3 regions of the Microbacterium alkaliflavum genome follow, and region 1 is predicted to be linked to each of the others. Evidence: predicted binding sites of a transcription regulator. Region 1 holds the regulator's gene; each other region holds the start of a gene.

Region 1 (7,917 bases):
TGCAGCGCCTCAAGGAGGCCGCGGAGCAGGCGAAGAAGGAGCTCTCGTCCTCCACGAGCACGAGTGTCAACCTTCCCTACCTGTCGCTGACCGAGAACGGCCCCGTGTCGCTTTCCGAGACGCTCACGCGCGCCAAGTTCGAGGACCTCACGAAGGATCTCCTCGACCGCACCAAGAAGCCGTTCGAAGACGTCATCCGCGAGGCGAACATCAAGGTCGCCGACATCGACCACGTCGTGCTCGTCGGCGGATCGACCCGTATGCCCGCCGTGTCGGAGCTCGTCAAGCGCGAGGCCGGCAAGGAGCCCAACAAGGGCGTGAACCCGGACGAGGTCGTCGCCGTCGGCGCGGCCCTCCAGGCCGGCGTGCTGAAGGGCGAGCGCAAGGACGTCCTCCTCATCGACGTCACCCCGCTGAGCCTCGGCATCGAGACCAAGGGCGGCATCATGACGAAGCTCATCGAGCGCAACACCGCCATCCCGACCAAGCGCAGCGAGACCTTCACGACCGCCGACGACAGCCAGCCGTCGGTCGCGATCCAGGTGTTCCAGGGCGAGCGCGAGTTCACCCGCGACAACAAGCCGCTGGGCACGTTCGAGCTCACGGGCATCGCACCGGCTCCGCGCGGCATCCCGCAGATCGAGGTCACGTTCGACATCGACGCCAACGGCATCGTGCACGTGTCTGCGAAGGACAAGGGCACGGGCAAGGAGCAGTCGATGACGATCACCGGCGGCTCGTCGCTGCCCAAGGACGACATCGAGCGCATGGTGCGCGAGGCCGAGGAGCACGCCGCCGAGGACAAGAAGCGCCGCGAGGCCGCCGAGGTGCGCAACCAGGCCGAGACGCTCTCGTACTCGATCGACAAGCTCATCAAGGAGAACGAGGACAAGCTGCCGGCCGACGTGAAGGAGTCGGTCCAGGCCGACGTCGACGCGCTCAAGACGGCGCTCGCCGGTGATGACGACGACGCGGTCAAGTCCGCGTTCGACAAGCTCAACCAGAGCCAGCAGAAGCTCGGCGGAGCGATCTACGCGTCGTCGCAGGCCCAGCAGGCGGCTCAGGACGCTCCGGCCGACGGCCCCTCCGACGAGCGGTCGTCGACGAGCCCCGACGAGGACGTCGTCGACGCCGAGGTCGTGGACGACGAGGACGAGAAGAAGTAATGACCGACAAGGACTTCGAGAACCCTTCGACAGGCTCAGGGGGGGCCGAGGTCCCCGGTGACGAGGGGTCGGAGGCAGGCACCTCCGGCCCTGCGTCGCAGGGCGACGACGAGCTGACGATCGACGACATCCTCGGCACCGAGCAGAACGCCGACGCCGCGGCCGAGGACGCGAAGCTCGCCGACCTCGAGTCGGCGCTGCTCCTCGACCTCAAGCGCCTGCAGGCCGAGTACGCCAACTACCGCCGCCGCACCGAGGAGCAGCGCGAGCGCGAGATCGAGCGTGCGAAGGGCGAGGCGGTCAAGGGCCTGCTGCCCGTGCTCGACGACCTCGACCGCGCCGCCAAGCACGGCGACCTCGAGGAGGGCACACCCTTCGCGCAGATCGGCGAGAAGGTGCGCGGCGTCGCCGAGCGGCTCGGCGTCACGGCGTACGGTGAGGCAGGCGAGGTCTTCGACCCGCAGCACCACGAGGCCATCTTCCAGGCTCCCACGCCGGGCGTGGAGGTGCCGACGGTGCTCGAGGTCGTCGAGGTGGGCTACCGCCTCGGAACGGTCGAGCTGCGGCCGGCGAAGGTCGTGGTCGCCGTCCCTTCGACTGGCTCAGGGACCGATTAAGAGGACATCTATGGCCAGCCAGGACTGGTTCGACAAGGACTTCTACAAGGTCCTCGGCGTCGAGAAGGACGTCAGCGACGCTGACCTGAAGAAGACGTACCGCAAGCTCGCGCGTACGTATCACCCCGATTCCAATCAGGGGGATGCCGCCGCCGAGGCGAAGTTCAAGGAGATCTCCGAGGCCTACTCGGTGCTTTCCGACGCGGAGCAGCGCAAGGAGTACGACCAGATCCGCGCGATGGGCGCCGGGGGCGCCCGCTTCACGGCGGGCGGCCAGGGCGCCGGCGGCTTCGAGGACGTGTTCAGCATGTTCGGGCAGGGCCGCGGCGCCGGCGCACGGTACGACTCGGCCGACTTCGACGACATCTTCCAGATGTTCAACCAGCAGCAGGGCGGGCGCTTCGGGTCGGGCCGGTTCGGCCAGCCGACCGGCGGCTACCGCGGCTACGGCGGCCCCACGCGGGGCTCCGACGTCACCGCGCGCACGACGATCGACTTCGTCACGGCGACGAGGGGCGAGACCATCACGCTCCAGGGCGAGGACGGCAAGCCCTTCAAGGTGAAGATCCCGGCAGGCGTCGCCGACGGGCAGAAGATCCGGCTCCGCGGACGCGGACGACCGTCGCCGGACGGCGGCGAGACAGGAGACATCGTCGTGTCGGTCACGGTGCGCCCCCATCCCGTCTTCACGCGGCACGGCCTCGACCTGCGCCTCACGGTGCCGATCACGTACACGGAAGCCGTCTTCGGCGCGACCATCGAGGTGCCCACGCTCGGCGGCGACAGCGTCAAGCTGCGCGTCGCGCCGGGCACCCCGTCGGGGCGCGTGCTGCGCGTCAAGGGGCGCGGAGTCGAGTCGGCCAAGGGAACGGGCGACCTCCTCGCCGAGGTGCAGGTCGCGGTGCCCTCGCACCTCGACGACGCCGCGCGGGACGCCCTAGCGCGGTTCCGAGACCTCGAGCCCAAGGAGAACCCGCGCGCCGACCTCATGGCCAAAGCGCGCGGCTAGGAGACGAGCATGAGCCCCGACGAGCTGGACGAGGACACGCCGATCTTCGCGATCGCCGTCGCCGCCGAGCTCTCGGGCATGCACCCGCAGACGCTGCGGCAGTACGACCGGCTGGGCCTCGTCGTGCCCGCCCGCACGCAGGGCGGCTCGCGCCGCTACTCGCTGCGCCACGTGCAGCAGCTGCGCGAGGTCGCCCGCATGTCGGCCGATGGCATGGGCCTCCCGGCGATCGCCCGCATCCTGGAGCTCGAGGACCGCGTGCGCGAGCTGCACCTGCGCGTGCGCGACCTCGAGGACCGCGTCCGGATCGAGATGGAGCGCCGGCCGGGTGGCCGTGTCTTCGCAGCCGGCGCCACCGGCTCGGTCGTGACGCTCCGCCACGGAACCCGCGTCCGGAGGGCGACCGAGGTCGTGCTGTGGACCCCGCGTCAGAGCATCGAGGCGGCCGACGACGAGGGACAAGACGACCCGGCCGGGCCCGCGGCATCCTGAACACCGTCGCCTCTGCGGGAGCGCACAGGCACACTGGGTTCATGGCGACCCTCGATGACGTGCGCGCGATCGCGTTGAGCCTGCCCGAGACGGCAGAGGTCGTCGACGGCCATCGGAAGGCGCCCGGCTGGCGCACGCGCGACGGCCTGTTCGTGTGGGAGCGCGGTCCGAGCAAGGCCGATCTCACGAAGCTCGCGGCGCTCGGCAGGTCATGGCCCGACGGCCCCGTCGTCGGCGTGCGCACCGACGGGCTCGACGGCAAGGAGGCGCTCCTCGAGTCGTTCCCCGAGGAGTTCTTCACGATCCCGCACTTCGACGGCTATCCCGCCGTGCTCGTGCGGCTCGACGCGATCGATGCGGACTTCCTCCGCGAGGTCGTCACGGATGCGTGGCTCCTGAAGGCACCGAAAGCGGTCGCCAAGGAGTGGCTCGCCGCGCACCCCGCCGCCGAGTCCTAGCCCAGCGCGGTCGCCGCCGCGCGGGCCGCGGCCTCCCCGTCGACCTTGCCGGGATTGGCGGCGACGAACGCGTCGTAGTCCCCTTTGGACAGCGACGCGTAGGCGTAGGCCCACTCCAGGATCGCCTCACCGACGATCCGCCCGTTGCCGATGTAGCCTGCGACCTGCGCGGCGTTGGGCGACTGCGCATGCGCGCGGGCGAGCACGGCGCCGCACGTCTCGGCGTACTCCTTGAAGAGCGGGTCCTCGAGCTCGTCCATCTCGACGCCGCCCTTCATGTCGTTGAACTGGCGCACGTAGAAGTCGCCGGCGTACGCCCGCAGGTGGCCGAGGAAAGGATCGGAGACGGCCTGGAGGATGCGCTGCAGCGCCACGACGCGTCCGCCCTCGCCGTACGCCGCGAGGTAGTCGGCGACGGCCGGCGGCTGCTCGATGCCGCCGTATTGCTCGAGCACGCTGCGTCCCGCCTGCTTGCCCTGCAGGATGAGCGCGTTCGCGTCGCCGTCCTGGAGCAGCACGAGGGTGCAGAGCGTGCCGACGCTGCCGACCCCCACGACGCGGAGCGCGATGTCGGACAGCGTGTACTGCGAGAGCACGACGCGCACGTCGACGATCGCCGATTCCATGTACTTGCGCATGTTGTCGTGCAGGCGCGCCTCGATCTCGGGCGTCGTGTGCGTCATGGTCGGCGGACGCTCGACGAAGCGGAGCCGACCGTCGTCGCCGAGCGTCGTCAGCTTGCGGGCGGCGCGGTCGCCCGTGCGCTTCTCGGCTTCCTTGATGGCGGCGCGCATCGTGCGCTGCGATTCGGCGTCCATGGCAGAAAGGCCCGACTCCGCGTCGAAGTGCTCGAAGTAGCGCTTGACGGTGCTCCGTGAGGCATTGGCCGCCATCGATCGGGCGTACGTGCGAACGGCCGCGAGGGCGGCATCCTCGATGATCTCCCCGTCGCGCGAGGTCGCCTGCCCCGCGATGACGATGCTCGTCACGAGGCGCTTGACGTCCCACTCCCACGGCGCCCACGCCGACTCGTCGAAGTCGTTGAGGTCGAACATGAGGGTGCGCTGGCTCGAAGCGAAGAACCCGAAATTCGACACGTGCGCGTCGCCGCAGGACGCGACGAGGATGCCGCTGTGCGGGTCTCTCGCGAGGTCGGCGGCCTGGATGGCGGCGGTGCCGCGGTAGAAGGCGAAGGGGCTCGCCGACATGCGCTCGATGCGCAGCGGGATGAGCTCCTGCAGGCGCGCGGCATTCTGCTCGTCGAGGATGCCGAGCGGGTCCCGCTCGCCGACCGTGAGATGTGCGAGCGAGCTGCGCGGCGTCGCGACGCGTCCCTCCTTGCCCTCCGCCATCCGCTCGGCCACAGTGGACGGCCGTGTCCATTCCAGGGAAGACTCGCGCACCTCGGTCATGGGCACATCATGCCACCGGCCTCGGGCCGCCGCGACGGCGTCATGCACGGCGGGTGAGTGCCCGGCGATGCGCCGCCGGGCACGGCCGCCTCCGTTTTAGAGTTCGACCATGCCGCGCGGACCGGAAGCTGTCAGGAAGTGGGAGGAGATCACCTACTGGCCGCTCATCATCGCGTCGCTTCTGTGGCTCATCGCCTACTCGTGGAAGTCGATCACCGACGCGCAGGGCGAGCTTGCGGTGGTGCTGTGGACGATCATCGGGCTCACTTACGTCGTCTTCGTCGTCGACTACGTCGTGCGGCTGTTCCTCGCGAAGCCCCGCGGCGTATGGTTCCGCGGGCACCTGCTCGACCTCGCGATCGTCGCGATCCCCATGCTGCGCGCGCTCCGGCTGCTCCGCGCCATCACCTCCATGACGTTCGGCAGGCACTCCGCGGGAACCGTGCTGCGCAGCCGGATCGCGATCTACGGCGCCGGCGCCTCGCTCCTTGTCATCTACCTGTGCGCCCTTGCGGTGCTCGACGTCGAGCGCGGCGCCCCCGGCGCCAACATCGAGAACTTCGGGGACGCCATCTGGTGGGCGTTCGTGACCGTCGCCACCGTCGGCTACGGCGACTACTACCCCGTCACGGCGCTCGGGCGCATCTGGGCCGTCGGACTCATGGCAGGCGGCATCGCTATCGTCGGCACCGTGACGGCGACGGTCTCGTCCTACGTCATCGAGAAGGCCGCCGCCGGCCGCGACGACGACGAGCCGGCGACGCGCGGGCAGGTCCGCGGGCTCGCGCAGGAGATGACCGAGCTGAGCGGGTACCTGAAAGCCGCCAAGTCCGGAGAAGGAACCGACGCGAAATGACACCCGAACCCCTCGCCGCCCCTCCGCGTGAGCGCACGCTCGAGTCGATCTCGCTCGCGATCGGCGCGGGGTCCTTCATCCTCGTGGCGCTCGCCGCGGTCATCACCTTCCGATTCGGTCCGGCACCCATCGCCGGCCCGGACTCCGTGGGCCAGTTCTCGGCCGTCTCGTCGGCCGTCGTCGCGATCCTCGCGTTCGTCGGGGGCCGGCTCGTCGCCCGGCGCGAGCGCTACGGCATCCTCGACGTCGTCGATCTCGCCGCGCTGGCGTTCGCGCACGCCGTCATCGCCCTCCTCAGCTGGACCCTCGTCTCGGTCATCTTCGAGCAGGCCTTCATCGGCGCCGAGGTGTTCCCGATCGCCGTCATCCTGCTGTCGGGTGCGGTCGCTTCGGTGACCGGCTACGTCGCCTTCTTCTCGGGCACCCACATGGACCTGCAGCTGCTCGCCATAGTGCTCGCGACCTTCCTCGTCGAAGGAATCGTCGCGAGCATGCTGACCGCGACCGATCCGCTGTGGTGGCAGGAGCACCTCAGCTCGCTCGGCGTCACCGGCGACTTCTCATCGCTGGCGTTCAACCTCACGCTCATCGTCGCGGGCATCATCGTGACGACGCTCGCACGCGCCGCAACGATGGGAATCCCCACGACGAACCCGAACGGCATCGCGCGCGTGCGGCTGTCGCTCATCCTGGTCGGCGTCTTCCTCGCCTTCGTCGGGGTGTTCCCCGTCGACGACTGGTTCTGGATCCACACCGCCTTCGCATCCGGCATGGCCGTCGTCTACGCCGTGCTCGTCATCCGCCTCCCCGTCTGGATTCCCGGCATGGCGCGCTTCTTCATCTATCTCGGCTGGGTGTTCCTCGCTGTCGTCGTCGCCCTCGGCGTGTTCTACGCGATCGGCTACTACACCCTGACCGCGGTCGAACTCGTCGCCGGCACGCTCGTGTTCACGTGGATCATCCTCTTCATCCGCAGCGCGGCCGCCCTGCAGGAAGACCTCCGCCGCGAGGAATGAGGGATGCCGCGCCCGAGGCCGCTTCTCGGGCAGGATGAGTCCTGACTCGGAGGAGACAGCCCATGAGCGAGACCACCACCGCGAGCCCCGGCATCCGCACACTGCTGCTGATGTCGGTGCCGGCCATTCTGATCGGCGTCGGCTCCGCCGTCGTGCTGAGGCTGCTCGACCTCGTGTCGGACGAGCTCATGCACTTCATCTGGGACTACGTGCCGGGCCTGTTCGGCGCGAGCGAGGAGACCCCGTGGTGGATCTTCCTCGTCCTCACTCTCACGGGTGCCGCCGTCGGCGCCATCGTCTGGCTCGTGCCCGGTCACGGCGGGCCCGACTCGGCGACGACCGAGCTGGGCGGCACGCCCCCGAAGCTCGGGGCCGTGCCCACGATCCTCCTCGTCTCGATACTCGGCCTCGCCGGCGGCGTGAGCCTCGGTCCCGAGAACCCCACGATCGCCGTCAACTCGGCGCTCGCGGTCGCGGTCTTCGGCCGGCTCTCGATCAAGATCCCGCCCGCACTGCTGGCGATGCTGGCCATCTCGGGCACGATCGGCGCCCTGTTCGGCACACCCGTCGCGGCCGCACTCGTGTTCACAGGCATGGTCGGCGCGACGGCGCTGCCGGGCTCGCTGTGGGACAAGCTCTTCCTGCCGCTCGCTGCGGCCGGCGCCGGCTCGGTCACGATGCTCCTCCTCGGCGGCGAGTCGATCTCGTTCACCCTCGAGCCGATGGGCGCGATCCAGCCGGTCTACCTCCTGCAGGGCTTCCTCGTCGCCGCGGTCTCGGCTGTGCTCGGCGTCATCGCCGCGTTCGTCTTCCCCTATATCCACCGCGTGTTCCACGCCCTGCGCAACCCGATCATCTTCACGACGATCGGCGGCATGATCCTCGGCGTGC
Region 2 (7,917 bases), on a different contig from region 1:
TCCCGCGGGCGAAGCCGGAGAGCGTGAGCGGGTCGACATGCACCGCCTCGTCTCCCACGTTGGCGAGCACGAGGATGCGGTCGGCGAGCAGCTCGACGCCCGGTCGCTGGAACGCGACGACCGACGCGTGCGGGGTGTCGAACCGCAGGAGCGTGTTGCCGGCCAGCTCATCCGTCGCCTGGCGCACGTCGATGAGCCGGGTGAGGCGCTGGAAGACGCGTCCGGCGGGGGTCGCGACATCAGTCCTCTGCTCGTAAGCCTCGGCAGGACGGCGCGGGCGATGCACCCAGCGGCTGTCACCGGCGGTGTCGGGATCGTCGGCATAGGCGTAGTCGTTGAGCTGCGCCACTTCGTCGCCGAGGTAAAGGAGCGGGATGCCCCCCGTCGACAGGGCGAGGGCGTGGGCGAGCACGACACGGTCCTCACCGCCGTCGTCGCCCGCCTCGATGCCGGCGAGCGACGCCGTCGTGCCTGTGACACGGGCGTCGCCGGTCTTGAGGTTCTCCTGGAACGGCACCCCGCGCGCGAACGTGCCCGGGAGGCGGCCGACGTAGAAGTCGTTGAGGAAGCGGCGGTGCGGGTAGCCGTCGATGCCGAGGGCTGCGGCATCCTCGTCGGCGAACGTCCAGCCGATGTCGTCGTGGCTGCGCACGTAGTTGACCCACGCCGTGCCATCGGGCAGGGCGTGCCGCTCGTCGAGGGCCTTCTTCAGCAGACGCCCGTCGCGTGTCGCGAGCGCCTCCCACGTGAGCGCCATCTGCAGCGGGTTGTAGGAGAGCTGGCACTCCGCGGGGGAGATGTACTCGATCACCTCGTCGGGGTGCACGATCGCCTCCGACTTGAACAGGAGGCTCGGCGCCGCCATGCGCAGCACGGCGTTGAACGCCTGCAGCAGGAGGTGCGCCTCGGGCAGCGACTCGCAGGAGGTGCCGAGGCGCTTCCAGATGAAGGCGACGGCGTCCATCCGCAGGATCTCGACCCCTTGGTTGGCGAGGAAGAGCATCTCGCCCGCCATCGCGCGGAAGACGGCGGGGTTGGCGTAGTTGAGGTCCCACTGGAAGTGGTAGAACGTCGCCCAGATCCAGCGCCCGTCGTCGAGCTGCACGAACGCGCCGGGATGGTCGTCGGGGAAGATCTCGCGCACCGTCTGCTCGTAGGCGTCGGGCATAGTGCGGTCGGGGAAGATGAGGTAGAAGTCTTCGAACCCCTCGTCGCCGGCGATGGCCCTCTGCGCCCACCCGTGCTCGTTGCTCGTGTGGTTGAAGATGAAGTCCACGACGAGCGAGATGCCCGCGAGGCGGAGGTCGGCGGCGAGCTCGGCGAGCTCCTCCATCGTGCCGAGCGCCGGATTCACACGCCGATAGCTCGAGACGGCGTACCCGCCGTCGCTGTTGCCCTCGGGGCTCTCGAAGAGCGGCATGAGGTGCAGGTAGGTCAGGCCCAGCTCCTGGAAATACGGGATCTGATCCCGGATGCCGGTGAGCCCGCCTGCGTACCGGTCGACATAGCAGACGCCGCCCAGCATGCGCTGCGACTGGAACCAGTCCGGATCGGCGTCGCGCAGATCGTCGCGCGCCTTGAGCTCGAGCGGACGAGCCTGCCAGCTCGCCGCGGCGAGGGCGATGACGTCGGCGAGTGCCTCGCGGCCGTCGCCGCGATCCCCGTAGAGCCGGCGGAACAGGGCGTGCAGTCGCGGAAAGTGGGCGTCGAACCTTTTCTGGAACGCCTCTTCGAAGGCGCCGACGTGCTGCTCGGTGTGCGCCCTGGCGAATGCCGCGGCGGCCTGGACGTCTTCGTCGAGCTGGGTCATGTCCACCTCCGTGCCGTGATGCTAGCGTGAGGCCCGGCATCCCCGGGAGGCTTCATGGAACTGGTTCAGATCGCGCAGCACGCTGACGACCTGACGCGCGCTGCGGCGTTCTACTCGCAGCTGCTCGAGTCCGAGCCGACGGGACTGTTCGACCCGCCGGGACTCCTCTTCTTCGACCTCGACGGCGTTCGGCTGCTCCTCGACCGGAACGCGCCCTCGTCATTGGTCTATCTGCACGTCGAGAACGTGCACGAGACGATCGAGCGGCTCGGCCCGGGGGTCGAGGTCCTGTCGCACCCGCACGTCATCTTCACGCACGAGGACGACACCCTGGGGCCCGCCGGACACGAGGAGTGGCAGGCCTTCATCCGCGACTCGGAGGGGAACACCGTCGGGCTCGTGGCCTTCCAGCCGCGCTGACGTCTTGCCACCCAGAGGCCTGTACTGAACGATCGTTCAGTAACCTGGAGTGGTGAGCGCCTATGTCTCGGCGTTCGAGCTGTTCTCCATCGGCGTAGGACCCTCGAGCTCCCACACGGTCGGACCCATGCGTGCGGCCCGCGACTTCGTCATCCGTCTCGGTGAGACGGATCTCCTCGAGCGTGCGGTGCGCGTCACCTGCACCCTCTGCGGCTCGCTCGGCGCGACCGGCATCGGCCACGGCACTCCCGACGCGGTCGTCGCAGGGCTGCGCGGCGAAGACCCGGCGACGGTCGAGCCCGACGCGGTGCGCCGCGCGTGGAGCGACTGGCCGGGTGGGCGGCTGCTCCTGGCGGGAACCCACGAGGTCGCGTTCGCGAAGGACGACGTCGTCTTCGCGCCGCGGACGCGGCTGCCGGGGCATCCCAACGCCATGACCCTCGCGGCGCTCGATGCCGCCGGCGCGGTTCTCGCTGAGGAGACCTACTACTCGATCGGCGGCGGATTCATCCGCCGAGAGGGCGAGGCGCAGAGGGTCGCGGCGCATCCCTTCCCGCTCGCGTTCGACAACGCCGAGGAGCTCCTCGCGATCTGCGACGAGCACGGCCTCACGATCGCCGAAGCCGCGCGCATCAATGAGGAGGCGCTGCGCACCGAGGCCGAGGTCGCCGCGGGACTCGACGCGATCTGGGACGCCATGGCCTCCTGCATCGACGCGGGGCTCGCCGCCGACGGCGAACTGCCCGGGATGCTGCGCGTCAAGCGCCGCGCCGCCTCGATCCGGCATCAGCTCGACGACGCCTCGTCGGCCGGACACCGTGAGCTGCCCGGCGAGTGGCTCGGCGCCTTCGCCCTCGCGGTGAACGAGGAGAACGCCTCGGGCGGACGAGTCGTCACCGCCCCGACGAACGGCGCAGCCGGCATCCTCCCCGCTGTCGCGATGTACTGGTGGCGCTTCCTCGCCGACTCGGGCCTCGGCGTCGGCAACGCCGTCACGCCGCACGGCGAGCTCGTCGGCAGCGCCTTGCTCGGCTTCGGTCTCGGCGAGGCTGCGGTGGACGTCGTGGACGACGAGATCGTCGCCGAAGCGAACCGCCGGCGCGGCATCCGTCGTTTCCTGCTCACCGCGACCGCGCTGGGTTCGCTCTTCAAGGCCAACGCCTCGATCTCGGGTGCCGAGGGCGGCTGTCAGGCCGAGGTCGGCTCGGCGTGCGCGATGGCGGCGGGCGGGCTCACGGCCGTCATGGGCGGCACGAACCGCCAGATCGAGAACGCCGCCGAGATCGCGATGGAGCATCACCTCGGCCTGACGTGCGACCCGGTCGGCGGGCTCGTGCAGATCCCGTGCATCGAGCGCAACGCGATCGCGGCGTCGACGGCCGTGACCGCGGCACGCCTCGCCCTGCGCGGCGACGGCAGCCACTACGTCTCGCTCGACGCCGTCGTCGAGACGATGCGCCAGACGGGCATCGACATGTCGACGAAGTACAAGGAGACGAGCGAGGGCGGCCTCGCGGTGAACGTCATCGAGTGCTGACCCGGCTCATGTCGTGCTCACTTGCGTCGTTTTGCGTTGCACCGCGCACATCGCCGCAGCTCAAGCGCAAACGCGTCGTTTCGGTTGCGGCGTTTGGTGCGCGGCCGCGCCAAACGGCGCAACTCAAACGGGTGAAGTGCCAGGCCGCCATCCCGCGTTCGTCAGCGCGGCGCGCACACGCTCCACGGCGACCTGCGAATTCGGGTAGAGGTGCTCGGCGGTGATCCTGACGACGGTCCAGCCTGCCTCGCGGCAGAGGTCGTGCTTGAGGATGTCGCGGTTCCATTGCCTGGCGTCCGTTCGGTGGTGGTCGCCCTCGTATTCGACGAGCACGTGCCACTCGGGGTAAGCGATCTCCGTCCAGCCGATGCGTCGGCCGTTCCGGGCGAACACATCGAAGTCGAGCGCCGGATCGGGGAGCCCTTCCTCTGCGAGTGCAAGCCTCAAATGAGTCTCCGGGCGGGATGCCGCACCCACGCGTACGAGGCCGATTGCAGCCTTCAGCTTGGCGATGCCCTCGCGGCGGCCGGCGGCCACAGCGGCTTCCAGCTCCTCGAGGGTCGAGGGAGGCGCCTGATGAGACCCGTCGCGGGCGCGAGGTCGGTTGAGAATCGCGTCGCCGGCTGCGACGAGATCACGCAGCGAAAGCGTCGTTGCCAATTGCGCCCACGTCGAGGCAGGTGAGGCGACACGGAGCCCGGTGGGGGTGCGCACGCGCACCAACCCGGGTCTCAGTTGGTGGCCCGCGATTCCTCGCCCACTCGGTGCTCGATGTGGTGAGAGCACGCTGACGTGTGCGGTCCCGGCGCATCCGGTGGGGAGCGGGATCCCCCACACGATCGCCGCGCTCGCATGGGAGAAGAAGACGTGCCGGGGCAGTCGGGCGGCGAGCGCGCGGAGCCTCCGCAGTTCCGCTGATTCTCCGGGCGTGTCGCCTTCGTCCCCGAGAACCATCCGGACCCCCCAGAACGGGGCGAGGAGGTCCCGTCTTCGCAGCCGTGCTCGACTCGCACCGGATTCGAGAGCGGATGCCACGGAGAATTCGCCGCCGAGGCGGCCCGGAAGGTCAGTCATCCCCCGAGGCTCGGGGCGGCCACGCCTCGGCCTGCACTCATCCAGCGAGTCTGTGGAGGGTGGCACGCGCGCGGGGTCTGGGGAGGAGCGCGCCCGCCCTTCAGTTGCGCCGATTGGCACCCGCGTCTGCCAATCGCCGCAAGCGAACAAACAGGTCGAGCGTTTGGTTGCGCCGATTGGCGATCCCCACTGCAAATCGCCGCAACCGAGCGTGCGGGGCACACCCAGAAGGAGTGTTCGCCGTGCGCGAACCGTTGGCACTCTCGGGGTTTGAGTGCTAAATTGAACGTAGTTGAGTCGAGTCGACTCAAGTTCACAAGACCACAAGGAACACCCCGACAGAAGGAGAGAGAAATGGCCCAGTACGACCCGTTCCGCGACCTCGACCGCCTCGCTTCGAGCCTTCTCGACACGCGCCGCGGACCCCGCCGCATGCCGATGGACCTCTACCGTGACGGTGACCACTACGTCCTCACGGCCGACATGCCCGGCATCGACCCGGGGTCGGTCGATATCGACGTCGACGGGCAGCTGCTCACGATCCGCGCCGAGCGCACCCTCACCACCGGCGAGGGCGTGAAGTGGATCACGCGCGAGCGCGAGGCGGCGAGCTTCCTCCGCCAGCTCAACCTCGGGCAGGGTATCGACACCGAGCGCATCACGGCGAACTACAACAACGGCGTGCTCAGCGTCACGATCCCCGTGAGCGAGAAGGCCAAGCCGCGCAAGATCGAGGTGACGTCGGATGCCGAGCAGCCGACGATCCTCGCGCACGAGAGCCACGACGAGCCGCAGCCCGTCGAGCAGTGAGCTGACTCTTCCCACCGGCGCCGCCCCGAGTCCGAAGACTCGGGGCGGCGCCGCGTTCTAGGCTGACGCCATGCCCGAGTACGCCGTGCCGACACCCCGTCGCCGGGGCCGCCCGCGCGGAGGAGAGTCGGGCACCCGGGACCGCATCCTGGGCTCGGCCGTCGACGAGTTCGCCGAGCACGGGTACGACGGTGCGACCATCCGCGGCATCGCGACGCGAGCGGGTGTCGACTCTGCGCTCGTGCACCACTACTTCGGCACGAAGGCCGACCTGTTCGCCGAGGCCGTCGGTGCGCCCATGCGGCCCGACGTCGACGTGCCCGCGATCCTGGCGGGTCCGCGCGACGAGCTGGGCGAGCACCTCGTCCGCTACGTGCTCGAGGCGTGGGAGCGGCCCGACGTGCGCAAGCGCGGTGTCGTGCTCCTGCGCTCGGCGCTCGGCAACCGCTTCGCGACGCCCCTCCTCGCCAGCTTCCTCTCGCGGGAGCTGCTGGGCCGCATCGCCGCCGAGCTCGACGTGCCCGACGCCGAGCTGCGCGCGAGCCTCGTCGCGTCGCAGGTCGCGGGCCTGCTCATCGCACGGCATGTGCTCAAGCTGCCGGCGGTCGCGTCGGCGTCGGTCGACGAGCTCATCGCGCGCATCGCGCCGACGGTGCAGCGGTACCTCACGGAGTGAGCCTTGACGTCGATCACACCGCGGAGGACTATTCATCACATGATGAATAAGGGGGCGATCGGAGGTGCTCGCCGTGGCTGAGGGCAACGCCGTCGAGGTGCGCGGACTGCACGTGCGCCGCGGCACCACCGAGGTGTTCAAGAGTATCGATCTCGACATCCCGCGCGGCCAGATCACGGGCCTCATGGGTCCGTCCGGCTGCGGCAAGACGACCCTCATGCGCTCGATCGTCGGCGTGCAGAAGATCGCGGGCGGCACCGTCACGGTGCTCTCCGATCCCGGCGGCACGCAGGTGCAGCGTCGCCGCGTCTCGTACGACACGCAGGCCGCGTCGGTGTACGGCGACCTGACGATCCAGCAGAACCTCCGCTACTTCGCCCGGCTGATCGGCGCGCCGACCTCCGACGTCGACCGCGTCATCACGCAGGTCGGGCTCGCCGACCAGGCCAAGCAGACCGTCGATTCGCTCAGCGGCGGGCAGGAGAAGCGCGTGTCGCTCGCCGTCGCGATGCTCGGCACGCCGGAGCTGCTCGTGCTCGACGAGCCGACCGTCGGCCTCGACCCGCTCCTGCGCTCCGAGCTGTGGGAGATCTTCCGCGGCGTCGCCGAGGCGGGTGCGACCATCGTCGTGAGCAGCCACGTGATGGACGAAGCCCTCCGCTGCGACCGCATCGTGCTGCTGCGGGCCGGGCGCATCATCGCCGACACGACACCCGCTCGCCTGCTCACCGACACGGGGGAGTCGGATCCGGATGCCGCCTTCCTGGCGCTCATCGAAAGGGATGCCGCGGCCTCGGCCCAGGCGCATCATCCGATGACGCGGCGACAGGCGCGGGAGGAGGCATCCGAATGAACGGCGTGCGCACCTTCGCCACCGCCGGACGGGTCCTGCGGCAGCTGAGCCACGACCCGCGGTCGATCGCGCTCATGCTCATCGCGCCGAGCCTGCTCGTCGGGCTGTTCGCCTGGCTCTTCAGCGACCAGGACGGCGTCTTCGACATCTACGGACCGCCGATCCTGGCACTGTTCCCGTTCATCATCATGTTCCTCATCACGTCGATCACGACGCTGCGGGAGCGTCGCTCGGGCACGCTCGAGCGGCTCATGACGACGCCGATCGGCAAGGCCGACTTCATCACGGGCTACGCGCTCGCGTTCGGCCTCATGGCCGTCATCCAGGCGATCGTCACGGTGTCGTTCGCCGTGCTGGTCTGCGGACTCAACACCGACGGGCCGGCGTGGCAGCTCGGACTTGTCGCCGTCTCCGACGCGGTGCTGGGCATGGCGCTGGGGCTGCTCGCGAGCGCCTTCGCGCGCACGGAATTCCAGGCTGTGCAGTTCATGCCGCTCATCGTGTTCCCGCAGATCCTGCTCGGCGGCCTGTTCATGCCCCGAGACCAGATGCCCGACGCGCTGTACGCGATCAGCAAGGTGCTGCCGCTGAGCTACGCCATCGACGCGATCAACGCCGTGACCGCCGGCGAAGAGGGATGGGACGTCTACGGACCGCTGCTCGTCGTGCTCGGGTTCCTCGTCGGGTCGCTGATCCTCGCGTCGCTCACGCTGCGCCGGCGCACGCCGTAGCGCTGT
Region 3 (7,917 bases), on a different contig from region 1:
CGTGGGCGAACGCCGGCGCCGCGGGGGTGCCCCGCGTCGTCGTCGTGACACAGGAGGATCGCGCGCGCGCGGACTTCCGGCGCACGGTCGAGCAGCTTCGGGATGCCTTCGGCCCGGGACTGTGGCCGCTCGAGCTGCCGCTCGGTGAGGAGCACGCGTTCCACGGAGTCGCCGACATCCTCAGTGAGCGCGCGCTCGTCTACGACGAGAGCGGGCGGCACCACGACGAGCCCGTGCCCGACGAGTTGGCCGACGAGGAGCATCGGCTGCATCAAGAGGTCACCGAGGAGATCGTCGCGCGCGACGACGCGCAGCTCGAGGCCTACTTGGAGGGCGATGAGCCCGCGCCGCGCGAGCTGGAGTCGACGTTCGCGGGGGCGATGGCGGCGGGGGATGCCGTGCCCATCGTCGTGTGCTCGGGGCTCACGGCGACCGGCGTCGACCATGTGCTCGACCTCCTGTGCGATCTGGCTCCCACGGGGGAGACGCACGACGGGCGGATCCTCCTCGGCGTCGACGACGAGGGACACGGCGGCACGGAGCACAGCGTCGCGCCGCAGGCCAACGGCGACACCCTGGTGCACGTCTTCCGAACGGTCGCCGACCCGTTCGTCGGGCAGGTCGCGATGTTCAAGGTCCTCTCGGGGGTGCTCCGCCCGGGCGACCGGCTGCGCAACGCGACGACGGGCGGCGAGGAACGCATCCCGGCGCTGTTCCGGCTGCGCGGCGCCGAGCACGTGCCGGCCGATTCGATCCGCACGGGCGAGATCGGCGCGGTCGCGAAGCTCACCTCGACTCCCGCCGGCTCGCTCCTGTGGACGCGCTCGCAGAGCGGCGCGCGGCCCATTCCGCTGCCCTCTCGCGCGCCCGTCTACGCCATGACGCTCGAGCCCGTGTCGCAGTCCGATGACGCCAAGCTCACGACGGCGCTCGGCCGCCTGACGGCCGAGGATCCGACGCTCGTCGTCGACCGCGCGGGCAGCCTCACGATCCTCCGTGGCCTGGGCGACACCCACGTCGCGGTCGCCGTCGAACGGCTCGCGCGCGTGCTCGGCGTGCACGTCACGACCGGCACTGCTCCCGTCGCGTACCGCGAGACGATCGCCCGATCGGCGCACGCCGAGGGCAAGCTCAAGAAGCAGTCGGGCGGGCATGGCCAGTTCGCCGTCGTGCAGCTCAAGCTCTCGCCCCTGCCTCCCGGCGGCGGCTTCGCGTTCGTCGACTCCGTCGTGGGCGGGGCCGTGCCGCGCACGTACATCCCCGCCGTCGAGCGCGGGGCGCGCGACGCGCTCGCCGCGGGGGGACCGCTCGGCCACCCCGTCGTCGACGTGCAGGTGGAGCTGCTCGACGGCAAGGCGCACTCGGTCGACTCGTCCGAGATGGCGTTCCGCACGGCGGCGGCGCTGGGTGTCAAGGCCGCGCTCGCCGAGGCGCAGACGGTGCTGCTCGAGCCCGTGTCGAACGTGACGGTCACGGTGCCGACCGACCTGCAGGGGCCGGTGCTCACCGACCTGTCCGGTCGCCGCGGGCGCGTGCACGCGAGCGAGACGGCCGACGACGGGCGCGCGCGGGTCGTCGCCAGCGTCCCCGACGCCGAGCTCGAGCGCTACGTGCTCGATCTGCGCGCTCTGACGGGCGGGCAGGCCGAGCTCACGATCGCCACCGATCATTACGAGCCCGCACCCGGCCCGCACACCTGAGCGCGCTCGCTACGATGAGACGTCATGCCTGAGCGCCCGCCTTTCAGCCCGGTCATCGCCCTGCTCACCGTTTCGAGCGTGTGGGATGCGCGCCTCAACGCATCCCTCAAGGACCTCGGCCTCACGACCCGCAAGTACGGTCTGCTCGCGCACATCCATGCGACGCCGGGCATCTCGTTCTCAGAGCTCGCGCGGCGCTCGCAGATCACGGTGCAGACGGCGCACACGGCGGTGCGGACGCTCCAGGACGAAGGACTGGTTCAGGATGCCACTGCCCAGGCGGGGGCGGCATCCGATCTGCGTGCGACCGACAAGGGCGAGGCTGCGCTCGCCGAGGCCGATGCGCGCCTCGCGAGCCTCGACGGCGCCTTCGGGGAGGGCGCGCCGCGACTGACCGAGGCTCTTCAAGGACTCCACGAGGAGCCGTTCGGCGCGTGAGCGAGCTGCGGATCATCAGCACAGGCGACGCCGCCCGCCCCGTTCCGAAGAAGCACAGCCGCGACCCCGACCGCCTCGCCGCTGCGCTCATGCTCGTCGGCGTCGCGATCGCGATGGTATGGGCGAACTCGCCGTGGGCGGCGACCTACGAGGAGTTCTGGGCGCTGCCGATCGGCATGTCGGTCGGCGGGTTCGACGTGTCGTTCACGATGCACGCGGTCGTGAACGAGGGCCTCATGACCCTCTTCTTCTTCCTCGTCGGCCTCGAGGTCAAGCGCGAGCTGACGATCGGCGAGCTCACCGACCGGTCGCGCGCGCTCCTTCCCATCGGGGCAGCCGTCGCAGGCCTCATCGTGCCGGCGCTCGTGTTCGTGCTGTTCAACCTCGGAGGCGCAGAGGCCGACGCGTGGGGCGTCGTCATCTCGACCGACACGGCGTTCCTCCTCGGCGCGCTCGCGATCATCGCGCCGAAGTATCCGTCGCGCCTGCGGATCTTCCTCCTCACCCTCGCCGTCGTCGACGACATCGGGGCGCTCCTGGTGATCGGCCTGTTCTACAACAACGGTCTCGCGGCGGTGCCCCTGCTCGTCGCGATCGTGCTGATGGGGCTCCTCGCCCTCGTGCGGTTCCTTCCCGCGGGCCGCGGCCTGTCGTACACGCTGCTGGGGGCCGGCCTGTGGATCGCCGTGCTGCTGGCAGGCATCCATCCCACGCTCGCCGGCGTCGCCGTCGCCCTCCTCATCCCGGTCTTCCCGCCTCGTCGCACCGACGTCGAGCGTGCGGCGGAGCTGACCCGGGCATTCCGCGAGTCGCCGAATCCGGCGTACGCGGCCGCGGTCACGAGAAGCCTGCGCGACTCGCTCTCGATCAATGAGCGCGTCGACGCCGCCTGGCGCCCCTACATCTCGTTCGGCGTCCTGCCGATCTTCGCCCTCGCGAACGCGGGTGTGCACCTCGACCCCGAGACGATCCGGGATGCCGTGACCTCGCCCGTCGCGTGGGGCATCGTCGTGGGACTCGTCGTCGGCAAGTTCGTCGGCATCACGGGCGCGACGGCGCTCCTGCGCGCGCTGGGTCGCGGGCAGCTCGCGCCTGGGCTCGGACTCAATCGCGTCGCCGGGGGAGCGGCACTGTCGGGCATCGGCTTCACGATCTCGCTCTTCCTCGTGCCGATCGCGATCGACGACCCGCACACGCAGAACATCGCGCGGGTCGCCGTGCTGACGGCATCCGTTCTGGCGTTCCTCATCGGCTGGGCGGTGCTCGTCGTCGGCGACCGGATCCGGCCGCCGCGCCCCGTGGGTGCGAAGCTGATGCGGCCGTTCGACCCGGAGCGCGACCACTTCCGCGGCGACATCGCCGCACGGTTCGAGATCGTCGAGTACGGCGACTTCGAGTGCCCGTTCTGCAGCCGTGCCACGGGCTCCGTCGACACCGTGCTGGAGTACTTCGGCGACGAGGTGCGCTGGGTGTGGCGGCATTTCCCGCTCGACGTGCCGCACCCGCATGCGCAGGAGGCGGCGCAGGCCGCCGAAGCCGCCGGGCTTCAGGGTCGCTTCTTCGAGATGGCCGTCACGCTCTTCGCGAATCAGGACCGGCTCGAGGCATCCGATCTGTGCATGTACGCGGCCCGGCTGGGCCTGGACCCCGAGCGCTTCATGGAGGACTTCCAGTCGCCGCGGGTCATCCGCCGCATCACCGACGACCGCCTCGATGCGGAGCTGATGGACCTGAGCGGCACTCCGACGTTCTTCGTCAACGGCAAGCGCCACATCGGGCCGTACGACTCGGCGAGCCTCATCCGCGCCCTCGAGGCGTCGCGCGCGCACTGATCTCGCGGCCGCGGCGCTGATTCTCCCTCTGTCCATAGCCCGTGCTCTCGCCGAAAGCCCCCGATCCGCACCGGGTGAAACACGGGCTCTCGGTCACAGCACGGGCTCTGGGCGATTCTGCAGCCGTGCGCTGATTTGCGGCATCCGGGAATATCCCTTCAATCGGTCCGTTGAAGTTGATACGGATCGACTCAACCTTGGGTCGATCGTCCCATCGACTTCAGACGGAGACACGGGAGATGCCCGAAGACTTCACCCCCTACACCGACGGCGACGCCGACGGCGCGGGCTCGTTCGACGAGTTCCTCGCCCGCTACCTGGCGGGCGAGCGTGCACGCGCCGAGCGGTCGATCGACCTCACGCGGTTCCTGAGCGCGCGTACGCAGGACGTGCTCCAGCGCGCCGGCCGCTTCGCGCTCGAGCGCGGTCAGAGCGAGCTCGACGCGCTGCACGTGCTGCGCGTGCTCGCGAACGAGGACCCGGCCAAGGATGCCGTCGAGCGCATCGGCGCCGACCCGCGCGCGATCGCAAAGGCCGCCGAGGAGCGCCTGCCCGCGGCATCCACTCCCCAGAACGCCGACGGCGCGGTCGTGACGCCTTCCGTCACCCGCGCCCTCTTCCACGCGTTCCAGGTGGCCCGCTCGTCGGGTTCGACCTACATCGACCCCGAGCACCTCTTCTTCGCGCTCGTGCTCGCGCAGGACACCCCGGCCGGCCGCGTGCTCGCCGAGGCGGGCGTGACGCCCGAGGCGCTGACGCAGGGCGTGCGCGAGACGGTGCGTCCGGCTGCCGCGCCGACGACCGACGGCGAGGCCGCTGCCGAGACGCCGATGCTCGACAAGTTCGGCACCGATCTGACGGCGCTCGCCGCGGAGGGTCGGCTCGACCCCGTCATCGGCCGCGCCGACGAGATCGAGCAGACGATCGAGATCCTCAGCCGTCGCACGAAGAACAACCCCGTCCTCGTGGGCGAGGCGGGCGTCGGCAAGACCGCGATCGTCGAGGGCCTCGCGCAGGCGATCGTCGACGGCGGCGTGCCCGAGCAGCTCATCGGCAAGCGCGTCATCTCGCTCGACCTCGCCGGCATGCTCGCCGGCACGCGGTACCGCGGCGACTTCGAGGAGCGCCTCACCAAGACGATGGACGAGGTCGCGTCGCTCGAGGGCACCGTCATCCTCTTCGTCGACGAGATCCACACCGTCGTCGGCGCAGGCGGCGGGGGCGAGGGCGCGATGGATGCCGGAAACATCCTCAAGCCGCGTCTCGCGCGCGGCGAGCTGCACCTCGTGGGTGCGACGACGCTCAAGGAGTACCGCACGATCGAGAAGGACCCGGCGCTCGAGCGCCGCTTCCAGCCCGTGCGCGTCGGCGAGCCCTCCATCGAGGACGCCGTGCTGATCCTGCAGGGCCTCAAGCCCGCGTACGAGGAGCACCACGGCGTGCGGTTCACGGATGCCGCGCTCCGCGCCGCCGTCGAGCTCTCAGACCGCTACCTCACCGAGCGCGTGCTGCCCGACAAGGCGATCGACCTCATCGACCAGGCCGGAGCCCGGCTGCGGCTCAAGCTCGGCGCGCTGGTCGACGTGAAGGCGCTCATCGAGCGGCTCGCGACTCTGGAGGCCGACAAGAACGCCGCCGTCTCGGCCGAGCACTACGAGGAGGCCTCGCGCATCCGGGACCAGATCGCGGAGGTGCAGGGACGGCTGGCCGATGCGACGTCGCGCGGTCCGGTCGCCCAGGGTGATGCGGTCGTGGACGAGCCGGAGATCGCGGCCGTCATCAGTCGCGCCACCGGCATCCCGGTGAACCGCCTGACCGAGACCGAGCGCGAGCGCCTCGCCTCCCTCGAGCACGAGCTGCACGCCCGCGTCATCGGGCAGGACGATGCCGTCGCGGCCGTCGCCAAGGCCGTGCGCCGCAACCGCACGGGCATGGGCGACAGCCGTCGCCCCGTCGGCTCGTTCCTCTTCCTCGGTCCGACCGGCGTCGGCAAGACGGAGCTCGCCAAATCGCTCGCGCAGTCGCTGTTCGACGATTCCTCGGCCGTGATCAGGTTCGACATGAGCGAGTTCGGCGAGCGGCACACCGTGTCGCGCCTCGTCGGCGCCCCTCCCGGATACGTCGGATACGACGAGGCCGGTCAGCTCACCGAGCGCGTCCGTCGCAATCCGTACGCCGTCGTGCTCTTCGACGAGATCGAGAAGGCCCACCCCGACGTCTTCAACCTGCTGCTGCAGGTGCTCGACGACGGACGCCTCACCGACGGTCAGGGGCGCACGGTCGACTTCCGCAACACCGTCGTCATCATGACGTCGAACCTCGGCTCGGAGTTCCTGGCGTCGCGCGCCGGGGCGATCGGCTTCATCGCCGACGGCGGCGGGGCGACCGGCTTCGGCAGCGAGAAGGATCTGCGCGATCGCGTCTTCGGCAAGCTTCGCGAGGCGATGCGTCCCGAGTTCCTCAACCGCATCGACGAGATCGTGCTCTTCCGCAAGCTCGAGAAGGCGCAGCTGCGCGACATCGTGCGGCTCGTGCTCGACCAGACGTCGGCGCGGCTGGCGCACCGCGAGGTGGCCCTGTCGGTCACCGATGCCGCGGTCGACTGGCTCGCCGAGCACGGGTACGAGCCCGAGTACGGTGCCCGCCCGCTCCGTCGCCTCGTGCAGCGCGAGGTCGACGACCGGATCGCCGAGCTGTTCGTCTCCGGTGAGCTCGTGGACGGGGGAGCGGTGACGGTGGATGCCCCGGGCCCCGAGCTCCTCGTCCGGTCGGAGGCGTTCGCGGCCGCCGCCTGACGTGCGCATCGAGGGGCGCCGTGCCATCGGGTACGGCGCCCTTCTGCGTGCCCGCGGCATTGTGCGGGTGTTGGCCGTGCGGACTCGCACATTGCCGCGGGTGAGCGGAGGCTGCTGGGACTCACCCGCGGCATCGTGCGGGTGTTCAGGCTGACAACTCGCCGGATGCCGCGGGGGAGCGCCTCGCCCGCGGAAACGTCAGGTGTGCAGCATCCGCTTCAGCGTGCGGGCGTTGCGGACGGCATTGCCGCCGCCGTCGTTGTTGAAGTAGCCGTAGACGTCGTGGCCGGCACGCTCCCACTCGCGGATGCGCTCGGTCCACCACGCCAGGTCGTCGTCGGAGTAGGAGCCGCCGTAGAGGTGCTCCGAGTCGGGTCCATGCCAGCGCACGTAGACCAGCCTCGCCGTCGCACGCAGGATGCACGGCAGCTTCGCCCCGCTCATGACGCAGTAGGCGGCGCCGTGGCGTTCGAGGAGCGCGAAGACGGCGTCGTCGGTCCAGGAGTCGTGCCGGAACTCGATGACGGGACGGGTCCAGTCGGGCAGGGCGCCGAGGAAATGGTCGGGCCGGGCGTCGTCGCGCTCCATCGTCGGCGGGAGCTGGACGATGAGCGGTCCGCGCCTGCCGCGCAGTTCATGGAGGCCCGCCACCACGCGCTCGATCCACTGCTCGGGCTCTCGCAGCCTGCGCGCGTGGGTCAGGCCGCGCGGCGCCTTGACCGTCATCTCGAAGCCCTCGGGAAGCTTTTCGCGCCACGCGGCGAAGCGTGCCGGTGGCGGCCACCGGTAGAAGCTCGCGTTGAGCTCGACGGTGTCGAACTCGCGCTGGTAGATCTCGAGCCACCGCGCCTGCGGCGCGCTCGCGTACAGGGTGCTCCGCCAGTGCGGATAGCTCCATCCCGACGTGCCGATGCGGGCCATGCGACCAGCGTGGCGGCGCGACGTGCTGTCGGGGACGGGGTTGCCCGAGCGATGACGACGGGGTATTCGTCGTGTCGACTGCGCGGGCTTCCTCCCTTCCTCGCGACGACCGGAGGGAAGCCAGGGAGCGGAGGGCGGATGTCGGCATCCCGTCCTCCCTTCGTGGGTTCTCCTCCGCTCAGCTGGGCGAGCGGAGGAAGATCCCGACGAGCCCGGGCGGGTGTCGGAGGC

The links. Region 1 encodes HspR, which represses chaperone genes until heat shock. Its sites were predicted from a motif close to AAGTTGAGTCNNNNNGACTCAACTT; they were not measured.
Region 2: ACH3VR_RS00405 (Hsp20/alpha crystallin family protein) is a predicted target of HspR. The motif match lies at 5,131-5,155, and genes of this name have one in related genera.
Region 3: ACH3VR_RS04395 (ATP-dependent Clp protease ATP-binding subunit) is a predicted target of HspR. The motif match lies at 4,144-4,168, and genes of this name have one in related genera.

The regions. Positions count from the first base shown of each region.
Region 1 is NZ_JBIQWL010000004.1:15,123-23,039, forward strand. It holds gene dnaK (molecular chaperone DnaK) at 1-1,166, shown strand, start outside; gene ACH3VR_RS11935 (nucleotide exchange factor GrpE) at 1,166-1,783, shown strand; gene ACH3VR_RS11940 (DnaJ C-terminal domain-containing protein) at 1,794-2,792, shown strand; gene ACH3VR_RS11945 (heat shock protein transcriptional repressor HspR) at 2,802-3,284, shown strand; gene ACH3VR_RS11950 (MmcQ/YjbR family DNA-binding protein) at 3,326-3,742, shown strand; gene ACH3VR_RS11955 (DUF2252 domain-containing protein) at 3,739-5,154, opposite strand; gene ACH3VR_RS11960 (potassium channel family protein) at 5,264-6,010, shown strand; gene ACH3VR_RS11965 (hypothetical protein) at 6,007-7,026, shown strand; gene ACH3VR_RS11970 (ion channel protein) at 7,089-7,917, shown strand, end outside.
Region 2 is NZ_JBIQWL010000001.1:79,584-87,500, forward strand. It holds gene ACH3VR_RS00385 (amylosucrase) at 1-1,810, opposite strand, end outside; gene ACH3VR_RS00390 (VOC family protein) at 1,865-2,230, shown strand; gene ACH3VR_RS00395 (L-serine ammonia-lyase, iron-sulfur-dependent, subunit alpha) at 2,283-3,767, shown strand; gene ACH3VR_RS00400 (hypothetical protein) at 3,891-4,427, opposite strand; gene ACH3VR_RS00405 (Hsp20/alpha crystallin family protein) at 5,196-5,651, shown strand; gene ACH3VR_RS00410 (TetR/AcrR family transcriptional regulator) at 5,722-6,327, shown strand; gene ACH3VR_RS00415 (ABC transporter ATP-binding protein) at 6,401-7,180, shown strand; gene ACH3VR_RS00420 (ABC transporter permease) at 7,177-7,911, shown strand.
Region 3 is NZ_JBIQWL010000001.1:1,015,588-1,023,504, forward strand. It holds gene ACH3VR_RS04380 (elongation factor G) at 1-1,700, shown strand, start outside; gene ACH3VR_RS04385 (MarR family winged helix-turn-helix transcriptional regulator) at 1,725-2,138, shown strand; gene nhaA (Na+/H+ antiporter NhaA) at 2,135-3,970, shown strand; gene ACH3VR_RS04395 (ATP-dependent Clp protease ATP-binding subunit) at 4,210-6,765, shown strand; gene ACH3VR_RS04400 (DUF72 domain-containing protein) at 6,964-7,686, opposite strand.